DNA from 3 places in the Cupriavidus sp. SIMBA_020 genome. Region 3 is predicted to be linked to each of the others. Evidence: predicted binding sites of a transcription regulator. Region 3 holds the regulator's gene; each other region holds the start of a gene.
What was found. Region 3 encodes FNR, which switches genes on or off when oxygen is low (the NO sensors DNR and NnrR bind a similar motif). Its sites were predicted from a motif close to TTGATNNNNATCAA; they were not measured.
Positions count from the first base shown of each region.

Region 1 (7,165 bases), on a different contig from region 3:
AGGGCGCGCACGACGTCCACATAGCGCGCTACCGGCGCGTCGCCCACGATGTCGACAGGATTACCGTGCGACCATGTCGACGGGAGGGCGGCGTCGAGCCGCGCCATGGTTCCTGCCGGCAGCCCCGCCAGTGCGCCGCCGCCGCGCAGCAGCGCATCAGTCGCCATCACGCCGGCGCCTCCGCCATTGGTCACGATGGCTAGCTGCTCGCCATAGAGTGGCCGTGCGCGGGCAAGGGTTTCGACGGCATCAAAGAGATCTTCGGTCGTATCGACGCGCAGCAGGCCGGCACGACGGATCGCTGCATCGTACACGTCGTCGGCGCCGGCCAGTGCACCTGTGTGGGAGGCAGCGGCCTTGGCGGATTCCGGTGTACGTCCCGCCTTGACGATGAGTACGGGCTTGTTGCGCGCGGCAGCGCGTGCCGCGGACATGAACTTTCTGCCGTCGCGGACGCCCTCCACGTACAGCAGGACGGCATGGGTATCGGCCTCGCTGGCAAGATAGTCCAGCACGTCTGCGACATCGACGTCAGCGCTGTCTCCAAGCGATATGAAATGTGAGAAGCCGATGCCGCGCGAAAGTGACCAGTCAAGGACTGCCGTGGCCAGCGCTCCAGACTGTGTAGCGAACGCGAGCTTGCCGGGCAACGCCATGGCATGGGCGAAGCTGGCGTTGAGGCCAATTTTTGGCACAATCAGACCAACGCAGTTGGGTCCTAGTATGCGCAGCAGCCACGGGCGGGCTGCTTCCAGCATGGCCTGTTGGTGGGTGATCCCAGTTTCGGCGTCTGGCCTGGACATGCCGGCGCTCAGAACCACTGCGGCACGACAGCCCCGCCGGCCGAGCTCCGCGATGATGGCCGGTATCGTTGCCGGCGGTGTGCAGATGACGGCGAGATCGGGGCATGCGGGCAGTTCCTCCACTGCCGCATAGCAATGCAGGCCGGCGACTGCGGCGTATTTGGGATTGACCGGGTAGATGTTTCCCTTGAAGCCCGCCGTCATCAGGTCGGCCAGCACGGTGCTACCCACTCGCTGAGGACGGGTGGACGCTCCGATCACTGCCACGGATGTGGCGCGGAACATATGCTTGAGATTGCGCACGGTCATCGGGAGGCCTCTCCTGGCCAGGGAACAGCGACGGCGCATGCATGGCCATAGGCCCACAGGCGGTCATCCAACAGGGGCTCCAAAGAGCACGTCATTGCACACCTCCCCAATATAGAAATGCACAGTGGGGCGGGCTTGATCTAGCGCAATGGCAACGCCGTCGTCGTTGCCAATATGAAGTCGCTCGTGCTTCGGCGAGCCATACAGCAGGGAGATCCTCATGAGCAATATCCCTCTATACGGGTTGAGCAGTTGCCACCTTGTGTCTGAAGGAAAGGGAAGGTGCCATCATGGAACGTAACGAAGGTGGCGCGGACCGCGTGCTGCGCATGGCTGTTGGCATCGGGCTCGTCGGGGCGGCAGCCACCAGCCTGATCGGCCCTTGGGGATGGATTGGGCTAGTGCCGCTCTTGACCGGTGCCGTTGGATATTGCCCGCTCTACCGGTTGTTCAATCTGAGCACTTGTCCACGCAATGTGCCGAAGAATCTGCGAAGGCCTTGATGATTGCCTCCCCGTGGGGTCACGGTGAACACCGTTTCACTCGAATTCCTCCAAATGCAAGTGGCCCCGCGCAGAGTTGCCGGTCAACGGTGGTCGACATCCGGTCTAGTCAGGTTGCGCCTGGGTTGGTCCGTGATCAGCAGGGACCAAAGTCAAATATCGACGCTACTTGATGCCCTCAATAGGCCATCAAGGCGACCGAGGCTCCACGTCACATGTGGTGACTGCAACGGCTTCCTTTTGGGGCGGGACCTGCCCAATTATTGAGCCTTTCGTCTGGTCACACGCTGGCCGTCCGCCAGGCTGTTCGACGGATATCGAACCATCTGAAGGCCCTCTGGCAGTGGGTCGAGCAATTCGACTTCCTCGGCATTCCTGTGGCCAACGCGAACTTCTTGCCGTACCGCGCGACCATTTACGATTGCGAACACGCACCAGCGCGCCGTGTCACATCGAAAGACCGCACTGATCGGGATCTTGAGCACATCGTCTGCTCGCCAAAGGCGGATCCTCGCGATCACGCGAAAGCCATCGCCAAGCTGCGCAGGGGGCTCGATCAGGTCGATCATCACATGGGTCCGCTTTTCCTCGATACCAAGGACCGAGATCTTGGTGAAGGCATGCGGCGCGACAAGCCGCACGATGCCACGGATCTGCGCGTCGCCGCCCCAGCCGTCAATATGCACCGGCATCGCGGTTTGCACCTTCACGGCTTCAGTAGACAGCAACTCCGCCACAACCTCCAGGTCGTGCGTGTCGCCGACCGTTAGCAACGCCGTGCCTGCACTCACGATACGCTCGCTGCGTTCGGGCAGTTCCAGCACCGCCCCGGCGACTGGCGCCGTCACCGCAACCAAGGGGGGGGACTCGCCCTTGAGCGCACGCAAGGCGACCATGCCGGCCTCGGCCACCCGGACCTCCTCTTGCGCCGCGCTGGCCCGTGCCTGCGCCGCCGCCAGCTCGTTTCCCGCGGTGATGCCAAGGTTGGCGGCCTGCTCGCCCGCTTGTGGCGACAGGAAGCGCTCGCGCACCAGACGCTCGATCCGCTGCCGCTCGCGTTGTGCTTGCGCGTAATCCTCGGCAGCGTGCCGGACCCGCTCCAGCGCTTCGCGGTGCATCGCCCGCGCCGCGGCCACTCGTGCCCGGACCTCTTCCTGCTCCTGCGCGCTCAGCGGCAATGGCGCCAGTTCGGCGATGACCTGTCCGGCTTCGACAAGGTCCCCTTCGCGCAGCCCGATGCGCATCAGTCTGCCGCTGACCGGCGCCGTAACGACAAAGCGCTCTTTGCTTCGGGTTTCGCCCTCCTCGCTGATCGTGATCTCGAGCGCACCGCGTATGGCTTGAACGGTGTCGACCGCCAACGGCGCGGGCTTCAGCAGATAGGCGGATCCAGCGATCAATCCGATTCCGGCAAGGACGATGGCGGCGGTGCCGCCCGAGAGGCGCATGGCGTGCTACTCCCGCGTCTTCAGCACCGCGACCAGGTCAAGGTGCCTGAGGCGTTGCAAGACGAGGAGCCCCGCCACGAGCGCGGCGCACGCGGCGGGCACCATGGCAAAGACAAGCGTGACCCGCTCCAGCACAAGAGGAATCCGGAAGGCATCACGGTCGAATACTGGCACCAGCAGTGCGCAGAGACCATAGCCTACGGCGATGCCGAGGGGCAATGCCGCAGCCGTCAGCAGCGCCTGTTCGCCGATCAGAATGGTTGCCACCTCGCGAAGGGAGAAGCCCAGGACGCGCAGGCTTGCCAATTCATTGCCACGCTCTGAGAGCGCAATGCGGATATTGTTATAGACCACGCCAGCGACGATGACCGAGGCGAAGCCCGCCAGGACCAGGCTCGAAATGACGAAGGTGCGATCGAGCGTATTGCCGATCGACTCCAACACCGCTCGGCGCACAATGACGGAGCTGATCGCCGGCAGCCGCTTGAGCCTGCTGTACAACGACTCCGCCATCTGCGTGTCGATGCGCAAATGGACGCCACTGATGGCGGGACTCTCGCCGAGGTACCGCGACAACGCGAGCCGGTCCACATAGGCGCCAAGGCCAAGCAGATCGTCAACGGTGGCCGTCACGGGCAGGCTGAAGGTGTTGCGCCGCCCTTCCATCAACGTTACCTCCACCCGATCGCCAACGTGCAGGTGCAAGGTCGCTGCCAGCCTCGCCGAGATGACAAGTCCATCCGCATTCACTTGATGGCGCCCCGTGGTATGGCCCACGACCTCGTGCAACACCGAATCGGCATCAAGGCCCGTGAGTTCCACCCGCTTCGCGCGGTGGCCGTGGCGTAACCAGACCGGGGCCACCCGAAAGCCTTCGACTCGCAGGATGCCGGGCAGCTGCACGACATCGAAGACGGCGCCGGCCGGCTGGGCGTCAGTGAAGATCAGCGTCACGTCGTCGTGCTGGACCCGACCGAACTGCAAGGCAAGAATCTCGTTGACACCGTCAAGGCCGAATCTGCCGACCACCATGAGCCCGACGGCCAGGGCGATCCCCATCATCGAAAGCACGGCCTTGCCCGGCCGCCGGGCAAGATTGCGGAGGATCAGGCGTAACGGGATGGGCATCGCGCGCAGCAGCCCGATACGATCCAGCAGGCCCGCGCGGAAGCCAGCGGGCAGTTCCGGGCGCATGGCTTCGGCAGGTGGCAACCTGGCCGCGCGCCACACGGCGGCGCCGGCCCCCACCATCGCCGCCGCCGTGCTTGCCAGCACGGCCAGCACGAGTGCGCGCGGGCTAAGCACGGCCTGCAGTTGCGGAAAGTGGAAGTACTGGCGGTACAGGGCAACCATCAGCTGCCCGAAGTAGTGGCCTGCCGGAATCCCGGCCGCAATGCCGACCCCAACGGTGGCGAGCCCGAAGCGAAGGTACTGGAGGGCGACAGCACGGCCACTATAGCCGAACGCCTTGAGCAAGCCGATCTCGGCGCGCTGAACGGTCACAAGTCGGCTCAGCAGCGCGTACAGGAGGAATGAAGATACCGCGAGAAACAAGGCCGGCACATATGTGGCGGTGATGCCAATCTCACCCAGTTCGTCGGTCAGGAACCGATGCGAAAGCTGATCCTCCCTGCCGTAGGCGCCGAGGCTGCCATAGCGCGCCAGCAGGCGGTCGAGCGGGCCGATCACCTGGCGCGGATCGACCTTTGCGTCGAGGGTCAGCGCCACATCGTTGAACGCGCCCTCCATGCCGAATGCCGATGCCAGCGCATCCCGGCCCATCCACAGCACGCCGAAGCGACGGTTATCCGGAAACACCATGCCATGACCCACTTCGTAGACATACTCAGGCGACATTCCGATGCCGACCACCTGCAATTGCCGTGCGCGCCCGTTGAGGACAGCGGTCACGCGGGAGCCCACCTTCAGGCCATTCGCTGCGGCAAAAACCGCGCTGGCTACGACCTCGTCTTCCCGGGCAGGGCTGGGATAGTTGCCGTACAAGAGGAAGAGCGCGTTTGCGACCGGCATGCCGATGGCCGGCAAGGACACCAGCCGAAGGGTGGCGGGCTCGCTGAACCCTGGCACATCGCCCGTCACGTCCCGAACGATTCGCGTCTCGACGCCCCTGACGCCGGGCAAGGCGCGAATCTCATCGGCGACACCTGCCGGCGCACGCTTGAGACTGGCAAACACATCAGCAAAACGGTGGCTGACGTAGTAGCGCTCCTGCGCAATCACCAGCGACTCCCAGGCACCTTGCATCCCGACCAGGACGGTGATGCCACAGGCAACCACGAGTGCAGCGGCGAGCACCTGCCCGCGCAGCCGCCACAGGTCGCGCCCCAGCATTTTCGATCGCGCGCTCACCATGACAGCTCCGAGGGGCGTGCGCGCGCGACATGGCGCTCGATGCCGAGGATTGCCCCGCTGCTGATATGCACCACGCGGTCGGCCATCGCCGAGATCGCTGCGTTGTGCGTAATGACGACAGTAATGGCGCCAAGTTCGCGGTTCACCTGCTCAAGCACGTCGAGCACCAGCTTTCCCGTGCTGTAGTCGAGCGCGCCGGTTGGTTCGTCGCACAGCAGGATGTCGGGGCGCTTGGCCACGGCGCGCGCGATGGCTACACGCTGTTGCTCTCCGCCGGAGAGTTGTGCCGGAAAGTGATCCTTACGCTGCGCCAGGCCGACCATGCCAAGCGCGCGGAGCGGCTCCACCGGCTGCAGGGCGATCTCCGTGACGAGAGCGACGTTTTCCAGCGCAGTAAGACTCGGGATCAGGTTATAGAACTGGAAGACAAAGCCGACATGCTCGCGTCGGTAGCGGGTCAGGCCCGCATCGTCGGCGTCGGTAAGGTTGTGATCGCGGTACACCACCGTCCCGATGCTGGGCCGGTCCAAGCCGCCGAGGATATTGAGCAGCGTAGACTTCCCGCTTCCCGATGCACCCAGCAGGACCACGAACTCCCCACCGTACAGGTCGAGGTCCACACCGGCAAGTGCGCGGACCTGGATTTCACCCATGTCGTAGGTCTTGCCGACGTTTCGCAGTCGAAACAGCGCCTCCCGGCCGTTCGCCGCGTCGCTGATGCGCTCCATTGCACCGCCGCTTAGCTGGAGGCCGATGCGTTGATCGGCAGGACAATGTCTTCCATTACATCCTCCGCATGTCTGTCGCTTCAATGAAACGTCACGGGTATGGATCGCTATTCCGGCTGTGACATGACGCACTCGCGCAGCCGTTGCGCACTTCTAACGTATATGCGTCGCGCGAGCGGGCCTTGATACACGTCAGGTTTTGCAGCAGCGGCCGAAAGTGGCGCGGCGATTCGCGGAGATCTGCAGGTGAGTCCTCCGACCCGGCTTGAGAAGCCTTGATGTAGATCAGTCTGCGGTCCAAGTGTCCTTCTATATTGGCTTGGCAACCGCAGCACCCGACTGCCCCATCGACCCACCATCCCGACGATGGCGTGGGCTCGGCAGGCCGGCCCCGGAAACACCGCGACGAATGATGATTTGGCGCATGGGGGGCACTGTGGTTCCCGGTTTGGCGGAGGAGTAGCGGCCATGTACCGACATGTTCTGGTGGCAATCGACGAAAGCCAGTGTGCGCGTTGCGCGCTCGACGAGGCGATCCGGCTTGCGTTCTGTTGCGGGGCGCGGCTGGAGATCCTGCACGTCATCAACTACGCATACCTGCAGTACGAGACCGGCTACGGCCTGCGCGCCGATGTCAGCCCGGCGCTGGTGGCGGCCGGCAACGATCTATTGCGCGATGCCGCCGGCGTAGCCGACGCGGCCGGCGTGCGCCATGTGGAGACGCTGATTGACGAGATCCTCAACATGGGCGACGTGGCGGGACTTGTCGAGAAGTACGTGCGTTCATCGCGTCCGGACCTGGTGGTGGTCGGCACGCATGGCCGGCACGGCCTCAGGCGCGTATTGCTGGGCAGCGTGGCAGAAGCGCTCGCGCGTCATTGCACGGTGCCGGTGCTCCTGGTGCACGAGGTATCCCACGAAACGGCGGCACCGGCCCCATCTCGCGCCACACTTTAAAAGGAGTGACATCATGAATATTCAGGACATCTGTTCACGCGAAG
Region 1 covers NZ_JAWRWU010000003.1:272,981-280,145, forward strand. Annotated here, with positions in the region: gene SB751_RS08170 (bifunctional acetate--CoA ligase family protein/GNAT family N-acetyltransferase) at 1-1,112, opposite strand, end outside; gene SB751_RS08175 (DUF2892 domain-containing protein) at 1,403-1,615, shown strand; gene SB751_RS08180 (efflux RND transporter periplasmic adaptor subunit) at 1,876-3,063, opposite strand; gene SB751_RS08185 (ABC transporter permease) at 3,070-5,436, opposite strand; gene SB751_RS08190 (ABC transporter ATP-binding protein) at 5,430-6,164, opposite strand; gene SB751_RS08195 (universal stress protein) at 6,633-7,121, shown strand; gene SB751_RS08200 (cyclic nucleotide-binding/CBS domain-containing protein) at 7,135-7,165, shown strand, end outside.
Region 1: the regulator FNR is predicted to act here: its motif matches at 1,248-1,261, upstream of SB751_RS08175 (DUF2892 domain-containing protein).

Region 2 (7,165 bases), on a different contig from region 3:
CGGTCTCGGAACGCAGTTCCTGAGCTTCGAAGCCGGCCTTGTCCAGGCGCGCTCTTGCCGACTTGTCGGTCACCGATACGATCCAGATGCCAAGGAAGCCGATCGTCATCGAGAACAACGCCGGGGACGTATAGGGGAACGGTGCGCTCTTGAAGTGGAACACATCGACCCAAACGGCCTGCGACAGGATCGTGAGCACGACAGCCGACAACAGCCCCATGAAGCCGCCTATCGTCGCGCCGCGTGTGGTGCAACCCTTCCACAGCACTGACATGAACAGCACCGGGAAGTTGGCCGAAGCTGCCACCGCAAAGGCCAGCGATACCATGAAGGCAATATTCTGCTTCTCGAAGACGATGCCGAGCACAACGGCGACCACACCGAGGATGACGGTGGTGATACGCGATACCTGCAGCTCATCGCGACTGCTTGCATTGCCATGCTTGAACACGGTGGCATACAGGTCGTGCGACACGGCCGATGCACCGGCAAGCGTCAGGCCGGCCACGACGGCCAGGATGGTGGCGAAAGCCACGGCCGAGATAAAGCCGAGAAACACGTTTCCGCCGACCGCGCTGGCCAGATGGACGGCCGCCATATTGACGCCGCCAAGCAGCTTGCCGCTGCCATCCTGGAAGGTCGGATTCGTCCCCACCAGCACGATGGCTCCGAAGCCAATGATGAAGGTCAGGATATAGAAGTAGCCGATCCAGGTCGTGGCCCAGAAGACCGACTTGCGCGCCTCCTTGGCATTGGGCACCGTGAAGAAGCGCATCAGGATGTGCGGCAGCCCGGCCGTGCCGAACATCAGCGCAATCCCGAACGAGATGGCCGAGATGGGATCCTTGATGAAGTTCCCCGGACCCATGATGGAGTCCTTCTTCGCGTGGACCTCCACGGCCTTGGCGAACAGGACCTCCGGGCTGAACTGGTGCTGGGCCAGCACCATGAAGGCCATGAAAGACGCGCCGGCGAGCAGCAGGCAGGCCTTGATGATCTGCACCCACGTCGTCGCGGTCATGCCGCCGAAGAGGACATACACCATCATCAGCGTACCGACGATGACCACCGCGATCCAGTATTCCAGCCCGAACAGCAGCTTGATGAGTTGCCCGGCACCCACCATCTGCGCAATCAGGTAGAAGGCAACCACGACCAGCGTGCCCGATGCCGCGAACGCGCGGATCGGCCCCTGCTTGAAGCGGTAGGCAGCAACATCGGCAAAGGTGAAGCGGCCCAGGTTGCGCAGCCGCTCCGCCATCAGGAAGGTGACGATCGGCCAGCCCACGAGGAAGCCGATGGAGTAGATCAGGCCGTCATAGCCATTGGTGAAGACTGCCGCCGAAATGCCGAGAAACGAGGCCGCCGACATGTAGTCGCCAGCAATTGCCAGGCCGTTCTGGAATCCGGTGATGCCGCCGCCACCGGTGTAGAAAGCGGCTGCCGATTTTGTCTTGGTTGCCGCCCATTTGGTAATGAACAGCGTGCCAATGACGAACACGGAAAACATGCCAATTGCCGTCCAGTTGGTCGGCTGCCGCTGCATCTGCCCGAGGTCTCCGCCCGCTGCAAGGGCGGCCGATGCCAGCAGCAGCGCCGCGCTGGCGACGATGGCGTGGTGGGCTTTCATGCCACCTCCCGCTTGATCTGCTCGGTCAGCTTGTCGTACGAGGCGTTGGCATGGCGCACGTAGAAGCCGGTGATGGCCACCGTGAATGCAATCACGAACAAGCCGATCGGCATGCCCCATGTCATCACGCCGCTTCCCATTCTCGTCGCAAGCAGTTCCTTGTCGAAGGCGATCAGCAGGACGTACCCGTAGTAGACAATCAGCATCACGGCGGTCAGGGACCAGCCAAGCCTGCTGCGTTTGTGGACAAGCTCATGGTATGCGGGATTTGCCCTGAGTCTTGCGACCAGATCTTCATTCATCGATGTCTCCTGCCATTTCTTTTGCTTCGTCATCGCCGGCCTTGGGCGGCGCAGTGCTGGACGCGATGGATGTCATCGCAATCCATGCCGCTAGGTTAATCGCTACCCCTTACCCAGGTCTTACACGCGCGGTGACTGGCGCGGCGCATCGCGCATGCGGCTAGCGGCGTTGCGGCACGAGCACTACCGGAACGGCACTATGGCGCACGATCTCCTCTGCAACGCTGCCCATCAACAGGCTCTTCAGGCCGCTGCGCCCGTGCGTGCCGGTCACGACGAGTTGCGCATCGCTGCGCTCCACGATGCGCCGAAGCTGGCCGGCGATGTTTCCCGGCGCGTCGATGTCATCGACCATCACGACGCGGCCTCGAACATTCCTCGCTTCCGCGCTCGCCAGGGCATCCGCCAGCAGCTTCTTGCCCTCTGCGACAAGCCTGGCCCGCACGCCCTCCTCCTCATAGCCGGGGTCGACGATATGCACGATCTCAAGTTCGGCATCGAAGGCCGCCGCCAGCTTGATCGCCTCGTCGAGGCCCCTCGCCGCGCATTGGCTCCCATCGACGGCAACCAGAATCTTCTGGTACATGAGCTGTCTCCTCTACCAATGGCAATGTCCTGCCGTCTACTTGCTCTGTCCCTCGGTGTAGGGATCGAACTTGCCCGACCGCGCCACATCGTCCGGTTGGGGCCGCTCGTCCGGCAGCTTCTTCGCCGGCGCAGCGTTGGACTTCGTCCTCACGCCATCGGTGTACGGGTCGAAATTCCCGGCCTTGCTGGCACCTTCCTTCCCCTTTTCAGGCGACGACGGCTTTGCCTTGGTCGTATGGGAGCCGCCATACAAGTCGCCGCCATCCGTGTAGTTCTTCTGCGCCATGGCGGGTGCCGCCAGGAGGGCAACGACTGCTGCCGTAGCCACTAAGGTCATCCGTTTCATTCTGGTCTCCTTCAAGCACAAGATGGCTTTGAGTCCAGACTAGGTGCCACGTCCCGGCGGGGCTTGATACATATCAAGCCGCCCCGCCGAGCGGATAAGCGACACGATGCCGAGGGGTCACGGCGTGGTGGCGCTAATGATTCTCAGTATTCGCGCACGCTCTCAACGTCATATTTCTCACTGGAAGAAGCTATATTGTGATGAGCCGGGCCATCGGGCCTCCGGCGCAGGTGCCAGCCCGCGCCACCTCCAAATGAGCCGAAAATGACGCTCCCCACACCGAATGCGGATGGCCGCTGGATCCTGCCGGATCAGATCACAGGGAACGAGGCATGTTTTTCCGCAATAGTGCGCACCTCCATGGAGGCCATTATTTCGGTAAACGAGGGACAAAGCATTGTGCTCTTCAACCCCATGGCTGAAGCGCTGTTTGGCATCTCCGCATCCGAGGCGGTCGGAAAGCCGCTGGACCTGCTGATTCCGAGCCGGTTCCGGGCCTCGCATGCGACGCACGTCAAGCGCTTCGGCGTCACCGGCGTGTCGGATCGACAAATGGGCCAGCAGCGCACCCTCTTCGGCCTGCGTCGGGACGGCAGTGAATTTCCGATCGAGGCTTCCATCTCGCAAACCAGCGACAGCCAGGGACGCAAGCTGTTCACCGTCATGCTGCGAGACGTCACGGAGCGCGTGCGCGCCGAAGCAAGGTTGCGTCACTCGCGGGAAGAACTGCAGGCCCTCTCTGACAGCATCCTCTCCACCCGGGAGGAGGAGAAACGGCGGGTGGCCAGGGAACTGCATGACGACATCGGCCAGCGTTTGAGCGCCCTGAAAATGGACCTCGTCATGCTGGAGAACGATCTGCGCAGGGAGGGCGCCTCCACCGGCAGTTGCAGTCAGGCCGCCGCCATGCACGCCGGGCTCGATGCCGCCATTGCCGCCGTCCGACAGATTTCGGCAGACCTTCGGCCAGCCCTCCTGGATGAACTGGGCCTGACTGCGGCACTCGACTGGCTGGGAAAGGATTTCAGCCATCGTTACGCCATTTCCGTCGACACCCATGTGCCGGATCATGTCGAGGTGTCCGATCAGGCAGCGACCGCGGTGTTCAGGATCGTTCAGGAAGCCCTGAACAACGTCGTCCATCATGCCAACGCGAGCCGCGTGTGGATCGACCTGCATCAGGCCGACGACGACCATGTCCTGTCTGTGCGAGACGATGGCGACGGCTGGGACGGCGAGATCAAGGACCCTGCCCGTCGCTCGTTTGGATTACTCGGTATTCGGGAGCGCGCACGCCTGCTTGGCGGCACCTTGTCTCTTGCCAATACCCCGGGCCGGGGCTTCGAACTTTCCCTGCGGTTTCCCACCAGGTTTGCCGAGACGAGGTAATGCCATGATACGTGTGGTGATTGCAGACGATCATGCCGTCGTGCGTAACGGCTTGCGGCATATTCTCGAACGGGAATCCGATGTGGGGGTCGTTGGCGAGGCCTCCAAGGCATCGGAGGTGTCACATGTGGTCAGGGAAACTACGCCGGATGTCATCCTGCTCGATCTTTCCATGCCTGGCCGCAGCGGCCTGGAACTGGTGCGACTGGTGCGTACCGATCATCCCGCCACGCGCATCCTCGTGCTGACCATGCATGCGGAGGAACAGTACGTCGTCCGCGCCTTTCGCGCCGGCGCCGCCGGCTACCTGACCAAGGACAGTGCGGCGACCGACCTCATTGACGCGCTCCGGAAGGTTGCCGGTGGCGGCACCTACGTCAGCCCGGAAATGGCGGAGAAACTCGCCCTCGGCCTGCAGGAGCGCCCCGACGCCCCCCATACCGGCCTGTCGGACCGGGAGCTCGAAGTCTTCCGCCGCATCGTGAACGGGGAGTCCCTGACCGAGATCGCCGAGGCCCTCTCCGTGAGTGCGAAAACCGTCAGTACCTACAAGATGCGCCTGCTCGAGAAGTTGCAGCTGCGCAGCGACGCGGCACTGGTGCGTTACGCCATCCAGGCCAACCTCTTCCCCGACGACTCAGAAATCTAGCCCCCTGGCGTCAAAGGATGGGAAAGCCATTCGACGTTGATGTATCGCAACGTCGACCTTCCGCACTCACTTAGAGTGAAGCCATCCCCGTGCTCGACCCTTTGCCAAGGAGCCTGGATGGACATCTCGGCCATCATCATCCATGTGGACGCATCCCCACAATCCGCGGCCAGGCTCTCGCATGCGGTGGCGATCGCTACGGCATTCCATGCCACGTTGATCGGCCTGCTTTCGCAGAATGCCGACGCCCCGGCCGGGACCGATCACCACCACAATGGCAAACACGTGCGGAGCGGCATCGCAGCCGACCTCTCGGCCAACTGTGATGCGGCCAGACTGGCCTTTGACACCGCCACGGAGCACCTGCCCGTGGCGGTGGACTGGCGCGTCGGGGAAGGCACGCCTATCGATGCCATGCATTGTGAAGGCCGGCTGGCAGATCTCATCATCGTGGGCCAGCCGGCGCCAGGGGAGGTCGGCGCCTCTGCCACACGGCGGTTCATTGAATTGACGATCGTGGGCACGGGCCCGCCGGTGCTGGTGCTCCCCGCCGGCGGCAAGATTGCCGCAGCCCCGTGGCCGTATGCATCGGCCATGGTGGCGTGGAGCGGCACCCGCGAATCGGCACGGGCGCTGCGGAGCGCCCTACCCTTCCTCCGGCTCGCCCGCCGCGTGAACCTCGTACCCTGCCCGCCTGACGGCCTGGGGCGCCACCCAGGTGCCGCGCCGCCAAGCTACGCGATGAGCTGGCTTTCCCGCCATGGCGTGAAAGCGACGCTGACGGAAATGACCGTCCATCAATCCGGCAGTGTGGGCGACGCCCTGCTGGAATTGACTGCGCGCCGCAAGGCCGACCTCCTCGTCTGTGGGGAATACGGGCGCCGCGTCATGCGCGATAACGTCCTGGGCAGCGTCGCCGACACGCTGCTGAGCAAATCGCCGATTCCCACGCTCTTCGCCTGCTAGATATCCCGGCACTTCATCCCCGCCATGTCAGGTTACCCTGACAGAAACCGACTCATTCCTGACGCTGGTCTCAGCCGTTGCTGATTTCGCTCGACCTCGCGCTCGTCAATACTCAATCCAACGGCTCACGTCTGATGCGACCGCCGGCGCAGGACTCAAGTCCGCGCCCACTGCAGCCTCAACAGGAGGAAGCAATCATGTACGGATCCACTCAGGTGTTGGAAGCATCGCATTCGCCAGGCGCGGACGACCTATTGGCGGCTTATGCGCGCCTCGGCGAAGCGCCAAGGCAGATGAATGCGAACTGTTCGCTTTGCAGTCTCCGGGCGCTCTGTTTTGCGTCGTGCCTGGGCGAAGATGAACTGCCCCGCCTCGAAAGGGTTGTCAGTCAATGGCGCATGATCCATCGCGGCGATTATCTCTTCCGCGTCGGCGACAAGTTCCACAGCTTGTACACCCTGCGCTCGGGATCGTTCAAGACCGTTGCCGGCCACGAAGATGGCCTGGAACATGTCAGCGATTTCATCCTGCCAGGCGAAACGCTTGGACTGGGCGCCATCGGCAGCGGGCAATACGATTGCGATGCCATCGCGCTGGAAGACAGTGCGGTCTGCATCATCCCCTTTGCCTCGCTGGAATCGCTCTGTCACGACGTGCGCAGCGTGCAGCACCACCTCAACCAGACCCTCAGCCGTGAAATCGTGCGTAGTTCCAGGCAAATGGTCCTGCTTTCCGGCATGACCGCTGAACGACGCGTTGCGTCATTCCTGGTCGATTTCTCGCGGCGCCTGCTTGAGCGGGGGTACGCGGCGCGGTCGTTCACGCTGCGCATGACGCGTGAGGAAATTGGCAGCTACCTCGGCATCAAGCTCGAGACCGTCAGCCGGACCTTCTCCCGATTCCAGCGCGAAGGGCTGATGCGGGTCGACGGCAAACAGATCGAGATCTTCGACCCGGAGGCGTTGGCGCAGATCTAGATGACCGCCGGGACGGAGGGAGCGGATCGCGAATGATTCTCAGCAGCCGCATTCGTCACCTCAGCACCTACACTGATTGCAGCGCCATGGCGAGTGCCGGCGCCAGGCGCCATCCCACTCGCACATGGCGAAAAGCCAACTTCATGAATCTGCTGTTACTGGTCATCTCAGCACTGACTCTCCTTGGCGGCTGGGCGGCCAGCCAGTTCGGCGATGCGAACCTCGCTCGCTGGATCTGGATCGGCGGCATTGCCCCGAATGTCCTCGCCTTGCTCGTCGACTGCACAAGATCGCTGTTGCGACGGCAGGCCGGGGTCG
Region 2 covers NZ_JAWRWU010000001.1:430,854-438,018, forward strand. Annotated here, with positions in the region: gene SB751_RS01960 (helix-turn-helix domain-containing protein) at 1-23, shown strand, start outside; gene SB751_RS01965 (cation acetate symporter) at 1-1,630, opposite strand, end outside; gene SB751_RS01970 (DUF485 domain-containing protein) at 1,627-1,932, opposite strand; gene SB751_RS01975 (universal stress protein) at 2,093-2,518, opposite strand; gene SB751_RS01980 (hypothetical protein) at 2,555-2,866, opposite strand; gene SB751_RS01985 (PAS domain-containing sensor histidine kinase) at 3,131-4,255, shown strand; gene SB751_RS01990 (response regulator) at 4,260-4,904, shown strand; gene SB751_RS01995 (universal stress protein) at 5,022-5,870, shown strand; gene SB751_RS02000 (helix-turn-helix domain-containing protein) at 6,068-6,847, shown strand; gene SB751_RS02005 (heavy metal translocating P-type ATPase) at 6,991-7,165, shown strand, end outside.
Region 2: the regulator FNR is predicted to act here: its motif matches at 4,941-4,954, upstream of SB751_RS01995 (universal stress protein).

Region 3 (7,165 bases):
TGCCGGCTTGCGGCGACCACGGGGACGCGGCTCGCGGCCGGCCGGTGCGGCGGCGGCGGGCGGCGGCGCGTCGGCCTGCGTCGGCGTAGCGGCATCGCCCTCGGCACGGCCACCCTCGCGGTCCTGTGCGGACTGGCGGCGCGACGCCACCAGATTGCGCAGGCCACGGCGCAGGCCCTTGCGGCGCGGCGCGCCGTCGGTGCCATTGCCCGCGTCGGGCGCAGCGCCGGTATCGCCCGGCGCGTCCGGTTGCCGGACGTCTTGCTCAGCGGAATCAGACAAAGTATTCACTATCGATGTTGCGTGTTATTCAGTTGGACACGCGTTCGTCGTCCTCAGCAGGATGCGGCGCGTTGCCGTCCCGGACCGAATCGTCGGCCGCTTCCGGGGAGGAAGCAGCTGTGTCCACGTGGAAACCGTTGGCGTGGGCCAGCGGCGCGTCGTCGTCCTGGCCGCCATCGGCGGGCCACTGCGCAACGCTGTTGTCTTGCGGGTGCGGCGTGTCGTTCTGTTCGGTATTGGCGCCGTGGGCTTCCGTCTCCACCGGCTCCCCATGGTCGCCCTCCGCCGCGGCCACGACCTCCGCTTCCACCACCTCGGTAGCGGTCTCGACGGACTGGGGCTCGGCAAAGGCCTCTTCGTCGCCAGCCGGCGGGTTGGCCGTGGCAACTTCCTCAAAATCTATCGCCTGCTGGTCCAGCAGGGCAGCCTGGACCTGGGCCTGGGCATCCTCGAGCGGCGGCAGCTCATCCAGCGTGCGCAGCCCCAGATCGTCCAGAAACGCCTTGGTCGTGGCGTAGAGCGCGGGCCGCCCCGGCACGTCCCGGTGGCCGATCACCTCGATCCAGCTGCGATCCTCGAGCTTCTTGATCACGTCCGTGCTGACCGTCACGCCGCGGATTTCCTCGATATCGCCGCGCGTTACGGGCTGGCGATAGGCGATGATGGCAAGAGTCTCCATCACGGCGCGCGAATACTTGGGCGGCTTTTCCGGGTTGAGCCGGTCGAGGAACTCACGCATCTCGGGTCGGCTCTGGAAACGCCAGCCGCTGGCCAGGGCCACGAGTTCCACACCGCGTTGCTGCCAGTCCTGTCGCAATTCGTCCAACAGGACGCGGATGGTGTCGGCGCCGACATCGTCGGCGAAAAGACGGCGCAGATCGTTGACGCGCAGGGGCTCCTGCGCACAAATCAGCGCGGTCTCGAGGACGATCTTCGCCTCTTGGGTATTCATGTGATTGTGTGCAGCCTGTCTTTGCACCTGCTCCCGGACGAATCCCGGAGCACTGGAGATTTCGGATACAGCGGTACCGATGCCACCGCCATCTCATTGCGCAGCCAACTCGCAGCCTGTCGCAGCCCAGGCAGCCAAGCGGTGCACTTCGTTCTTTTGCATCGATTTGCCGGGTCGTTCCGGCAGGAGATCGTCCGAATCCGGCTGGCTTCGCCGGGAGTCGAACCTCTTGCGTCGCGCTCTCGCCTTTACCCTCGCAGGCGGAACCCTTCCCCTTGGAGCGGACATTCGCCAGGACAATCAGATTGCCAAGGCGGCAAGAAAAAACGGATATCGGCCCGGACAAGCTTCGTCCTGCGCCTGCGCCACCACTCCACAAGGCCGCCCGGCCTCTTAAACCAGATCTTTTGAACCGGATGAACTGTGGGGACGGATCCGGCAAGCCAATGCTGCCTCGGACCCATGGACACGCATCCCAGATCAGGGATGCCGGCCCGGCGACGCCAGGGAATTACATGGCGCGATACCGTGGTTCTCGCGATTGTATGGCATTCCCGGCCCCGTCCGCAACCCGCCCGCTGCCCGGCGTGGCAAATGGCACGAACCCGGATGGGCTGCCCCCCGCTCGGAATTGCCTCAGAACACCACGCAAAACCCATGCGCCGCCAGGGTCTCCGGCAGCCAGACCGCCCGCGCCACGCCCACCATGCCGAAGCCGATGATCAGCACCCCCGCCACGGCCCGGACCACCGGCCGGCGCGACAAATGGCGCACATACCCCGAAAGCCCCGAAATCGCCAGCAGGTTTGGCAGCGTTCCCAGCCCGAAGGCGAACAGCACCAGCGCGCCGGACACCGCATTGCCGGCCAGCAGCGCCATCGCGAGTGCCCCATAGACCATCCCGCACGGCACGATTCCCCAGGCGAGCCCCAAGCCGAAGCGCCTCATGAGCGGCGTATGTCGGGCGAGGCCGGCGGGCAGCCTGATACCGAGCGCGCCCATGCGACCCACTACCCCCTGGGCCACGCGCACCGCGAGCGCCTCCAGGCGCGCCGCGCGCATGCTGCGCCCACGCAACAGCCAAAAGCCCGACGTCACCAGCATCGCCCCGCCTGCGCCATAGAGCCATCGCTGCACGGGCAGATAGTCCTGCTTCCATACGGTGGCGCCTACGGCACCCATGACGGCCCCCAACAATGCGTAGGTGGTCAGGCGCCCGGCGTGCATCGCCAGTAGTTCGACAAGCCAGCCGCGCGGCGAGCGATGGATCGTCACTGGCACGCGCACTGCCGCGCGCTGCTCGGCGGCCATCGCTATGCCGCCGCACATTGCGGCACAGTGGACGCCACCAAACAACGCAACGATAAAAACACTGAAAAGCACACCAAATGGCAACGGTCCCTCGCTTCCGCGTCACTTCACGCGGTAAAATTGACTTGTCGCGCCCCTGCTGCAATGCGCATCACCAAGAGCCCTCAATTGCTTACCTCCATTCCCGTCACCGAGATCTCGCCCCGCTGCTCCACGTGCGGGATGGGTCAGCTTTGTCTGCCGGTAGGCATGTCGCAGCAGGACCTCCTGAAGATGGACACGCTCGTGCAGGAACGCGTGCGCGTGCACAAGGGCGAAACGCTGTATCGCATGGGCGATCCGCTTACCGCCGTCTATGCCGTGCGCTTCGGCACGCTCAAGACGCACGTGACGCTCGAGGATGGCCGCTCGCAGATCACCGGCTTCCATCTGCCCGGCGAGATCGTCGGCCTGGATGGCCTTGGCGAAATGCAGCATGCCTCCGATGCCACGGCCCTCGAGGACGCCGAAGTCTGCGTCGTACGCTTCAGCGAGCTGCAGGCGCTGTCGGGTGACCTGCCCTCGCTGCAAACCCAGTTCCTGCGCTTGATGAGCAAGGAAATCTCGCAGGACCAGGTCATGCTGATGACACTGGGCTCGATGCGCGCCGAGGAGCGGCTCGCCGCGTTCCTCGTCAATCTTTCCGAGCGCCTGTCGGCGCGTGGCTACTCGTCTAGCGAGTTCGTGCTGCGCATGAGCCGCGAGGAGATCGGCAGCTATCTGGGCCTGAAACTGGAGACCGTCAGCCGCCTGTTCTCCCGTTTTGCCGAGGCGGGCCTGATCCAGATCCGCCAGCGCCACGTCAAGCTCATCGACATGGCCGGCATCAAGCAGATCTACAACCGATCCTGCTGAGGCCACCTTGCCGGCGGTGGTGCGCGGGCTACTCGAGTTCATCGGTATCGCTGAGCGGCGTCGGCATGGTGTAGAGCGTCAAGCCGCTCGACAAGGCGCAGAACAGCCACGCCAACAGGAATCCCACGGTGTAGATCGCTTCGCGCGACGCGTCGACCGGATGACCGAAGAAGTTCAGGTCACTGGGATCCACAATCGAGAACACCGTTGCCGTGGCCACGCCGCCGATCAGAAACGCTGGCCACATCACCCACATCAGCCAGCGCAGTCTCATGGCCGCCTCGCCGTGTCATTGACATGGGCGTCGGCGCGTGCGGCGGACCCATCCAGCTTTTCCACCACCAGCCCATGCCGCGCAGCATTGCGCACCGGCACGTCGGCGTGGGTATTGGCGAGCCAGATCGTCACGCCACAGCCGATCATCGCCAGCAGCGGGCCACTCATCAACAACCACGGCCACGGTTCCTTCCACCACGGCTTGATTTGTTGCGCTGTCATTGCCTACTCCTTGCGTCGATAGTTTCCTGGATGACCCGCACTACAGGCCGCGCGGCACGATGAAGCTGGTCGCTTCCTGGATCTGCGCGCGTTCCCGCGCATCGTCCACGCCCTCCCCCGTGACCGTGATGCGGATCTTGTGCGTACCCTCTGGCGCGTCGTCGATAGGGATACGGATACGCACGGGCAACAAGCGGTTCGACGTGGGCGCCAGTGTTTCCGCCGACTTGTCGTACTCGATGGTCAGCCCTTGCAGCGCCGCGCTCGTCGCCTGCACCCGGACGCGCATCGGAGCCTCGGTGGTATTGATCAGTTGCAGCCGGTACACGTTCTCGATCCATCGACCTTCGACCTCGCGGCCCAGGGCACCACGATCGCGAATGACATCGACCTTGAGCGGCGCGCGCATCGCCAGCGACCCGATAAAGCCCCCCACCAGCACCGACCAGATCACCGCGTAGATGATCGTCCGCGTGCGGAACAGCCGCCTGCGCGCCGCCACCGCCGACAGGCTCTTGCGCATTGCGTTCTCGGAGGTGTAGCGGATCAGGCCGCGCGGATAGGCCATCTTGTCCATGACCTGGTTACAGGCGTCGATGCAAGCTCCGCAACCGATGCACTCGTATTGCAATCCGTCGCGGATGTCGATCCCGGTCGGGCAGACCTGCACACAGATGCTGCAATTGACACAATCGCCAATGCCGGCGGCCTGCCGGTCTGTCTTGCGCGATCGGCTGCCGCGCGGCTCGCCACGACCTACGTCATAGGTCACCACGAAGGTATCGCGGTCGACCATCACGCTCTGAAAGCGCGCGTACGGGCACATGTACTTGCACACCTGTTCGCGCATGAAACCCGCGTTGCCCCAGGTGGCGAACGCATAGAACAGCATCCAGAACGACTGCCATGGCCCCAGCGAGAAATCAACCACCTGCCCGCCCAGCTCGCGGATCGGCGAAAAGTAGCCGACAAAGGTGAAGCCGGTCCACAGGGCGACCACCACCCAGAGCGCGTGCTTGGTCGCCTTGAGCCGCAGCTTGCGCAGGCTCCACGGGTCGCCGTCCAGCCGGATGCGGGCGATGCGGTCGCCTTCCACGCGCCGCTCGATCCACATGAAGATCTCGGTGTAGACGGTCTGTGGGCACGCGTAGCCGCAGAATAGCCGGCCCGCAATGGCGGTGAACAGGAACAGCGCCAGGGCCGAGATGACGAGCAGGACCGCGAGGTAAATCACGTCCTGCGGCCACAGCACGAGGCCGAAGATATAGAACTTGCGGGCGCCGAGGTCGAACAACACCGCCTGCCGGTTGTTCCATTGCAGCCACGGCGTGCCGTAGTAGACCAGCTGGGTGAGGATGACGAGCCAGACGCGCCAGCTCGAGAAGGCGCCCGTGACCGAGCGCGGATAGATCTTGCGCCGGACCTCGTAGAGCGTCTCTTCAGAAGATTCAGCCGATTGGGCGGGCTGGGCAGGCTGCCCGGATCGAGGCGCGGCTGCCGGGCGCCATGGCGGGCTGTTGTCCGGCCGTGAGGGCTCCGGCGTGGCGGCGTCGTCCGCCACGGGCTGTGCAGCGTTGGGGGGCGCGTTCATCTGGTGTTCCTCGCGCCCCGGCAGGCGGCTTGCCGCCCTGCCCGGGGGCTGTTGATCATTGTCCGGCCGCTCCTGTGTTGGAGAGACCCCACACATAGGCCGTTAGCATGCGGATACGCTCGGGCGTCAGGATTTCCTCGTGCGCGGGCATGTGGCCGTTGTGGCCCTTCAGGATCGCCTCGACGATGGCATTTTCCGAGCTGCCGTAGAGCCAGACGCTGTCCGACAGGTTCGGCGCGCCAAGCGCCTGGTTCCCCTTGCCGCTTGCCCCATGGCAGGCTGCGCACGTGGTCTTGAAGGTGCCTTCTCCCCGCGACGCACGGATCGGATCGGACGCCAGGCCCGAAAGCGAGCGCACATACTGGGCCGTGTCCCCGGCGAGTTTGGCGTCGATGGTACCGGCGAACGGCGGCATCATGCCGTTGCGGCCCTTGGCGATCGTCTGACGGATCGTGTCAGGGTCGCCGCCATAGAGCCAGTCGTTATCGGCCAGGTTCGGGAAACCGCGGCTGCCGCGCGCGTCGGAGCCATGGCACTGCGCGCAGTAATTCAGGAACAGGCGCTGGCCGATCTCGCGAGCCTCGGGGTCGGCTGCGACCTTCGTGACGTCCATCGCCATGTACTTCCCGTAGATCTCGTTCTGAATCTTCTCGGCGGCCTGGCGATGCGCAGCCAGTTCGCCCTGCGAGGAGAAGCCCAGCACGCCTGCGTAGGAACCCAGGCCCGGATACAGAACCAGATAGCCCAGGCTGAAAATGCAGGCCAGCAGGAACATCCACATCCACCAGCGCGGCAGCGGATTGTTCAGTTCGCGCAGGTCACCGTCCCAGACATGGCCGGTATCCTCGGTCACAACCTGGCTTTTGGGCACCCGGCGCTGCGAGAACAGCAGCCACACGCACCACGCGATGCCGACCAGCGAGATGGCCGTGATGTAGTAACTCCAGTAATCGGAAATGAAATCGCTCATGGCTGTGGGTTCCGGCTTGTCGTTATCGTGGTCTCGTCAGGCAACGCGAAAGGCAACATGGCCGACTCCTCGTTGGCGGCCTGGCGACGCGTCGACCAGGCCCACCAGCAGATGGCGAGGAAAGCCAGCATCGACAGCACGGTGGCAGCGGAAGTCAGGATAGCCATGGCGTTTACTCCTTCGGGGCGGTGGCCGCCGTGGTGGCGTCCACGCGCACATTGCGGCGGTTCAGGCCGAGGCCTTGCAGGTACGCCACCATCGCGTCCTCTTCGGTCTTGCCGGCGAGTTCCTCGGGGGCGTGGGCGATTTGCTCCTCGGTGTACGGCACGCCCAGTCGCTGCAGCGCGCGCATCCGCGCCTGGATATCATCAGTCGGCAGCGTAGCCTTCTCGAGCCACGGGTACGACGGCATCACCGATTCCGGCACCACATCGCGCGGATTGCGCAGGTGGATGCGCTGCCAGTCATCCGAATACCGCCCGCCCACGCGGGCGAGATCCGGCCCGGTACGCTTGGAGCCCCAGAGGAACGGATGGTCATACACCGACTCGCCGGCCGTCGAGAAATGGCCATAGCGCTCGGTCTCGGCCTGCAGCGTGCGCACCTGCTGCGAATGGCAGCCGACGCAACCCTCGCGGATATAGATGTCGCGGCCCATCAGGCGCAG
Region 3 covers NZ_JAWRWU010000004.1:256,999-264,163, reverse strand. Annotated here, with positions in the region: gene rluB (23S rRNA pseudouridine(2605) synthase RluB) at 1-282, opposite strand, end outside; gene scpB (SMC-Scp complex subunit ScpB) at 311-1,234, opposite strand; gene SB751_RS10405 (sulfite exporter TauE/SafE family protein) at 1,871-2,629, opposite strand; gene fnr (fumarate/nitrate reduction transcriptional regulator Fnr) at 2,714-3,439, shown strand; gene SB751_RS10395 (hypothetical protein) at 3,468-3,713, opposite strand; gene SB751_RS10390 (hypothetical protein) at 3,710-3,937, opposite strand; gene ccoG (cytochrome c oxidase accessory protein CcoG) at 3,978-5,528, opposite strand; gene ccoP (cytochrome-c oxidase, cbb3-type subunit III) at 5,584-6,498, opposite strand; gene SB751_RS10375 (cbb3-type cytochrome oxidase subunit 3) at 6,495-6,665, opposite strand; gene ccoO (cytochrome-c oxidase, cbb3-type subunit II) at 6,671-7,165, opposite strand, start outside.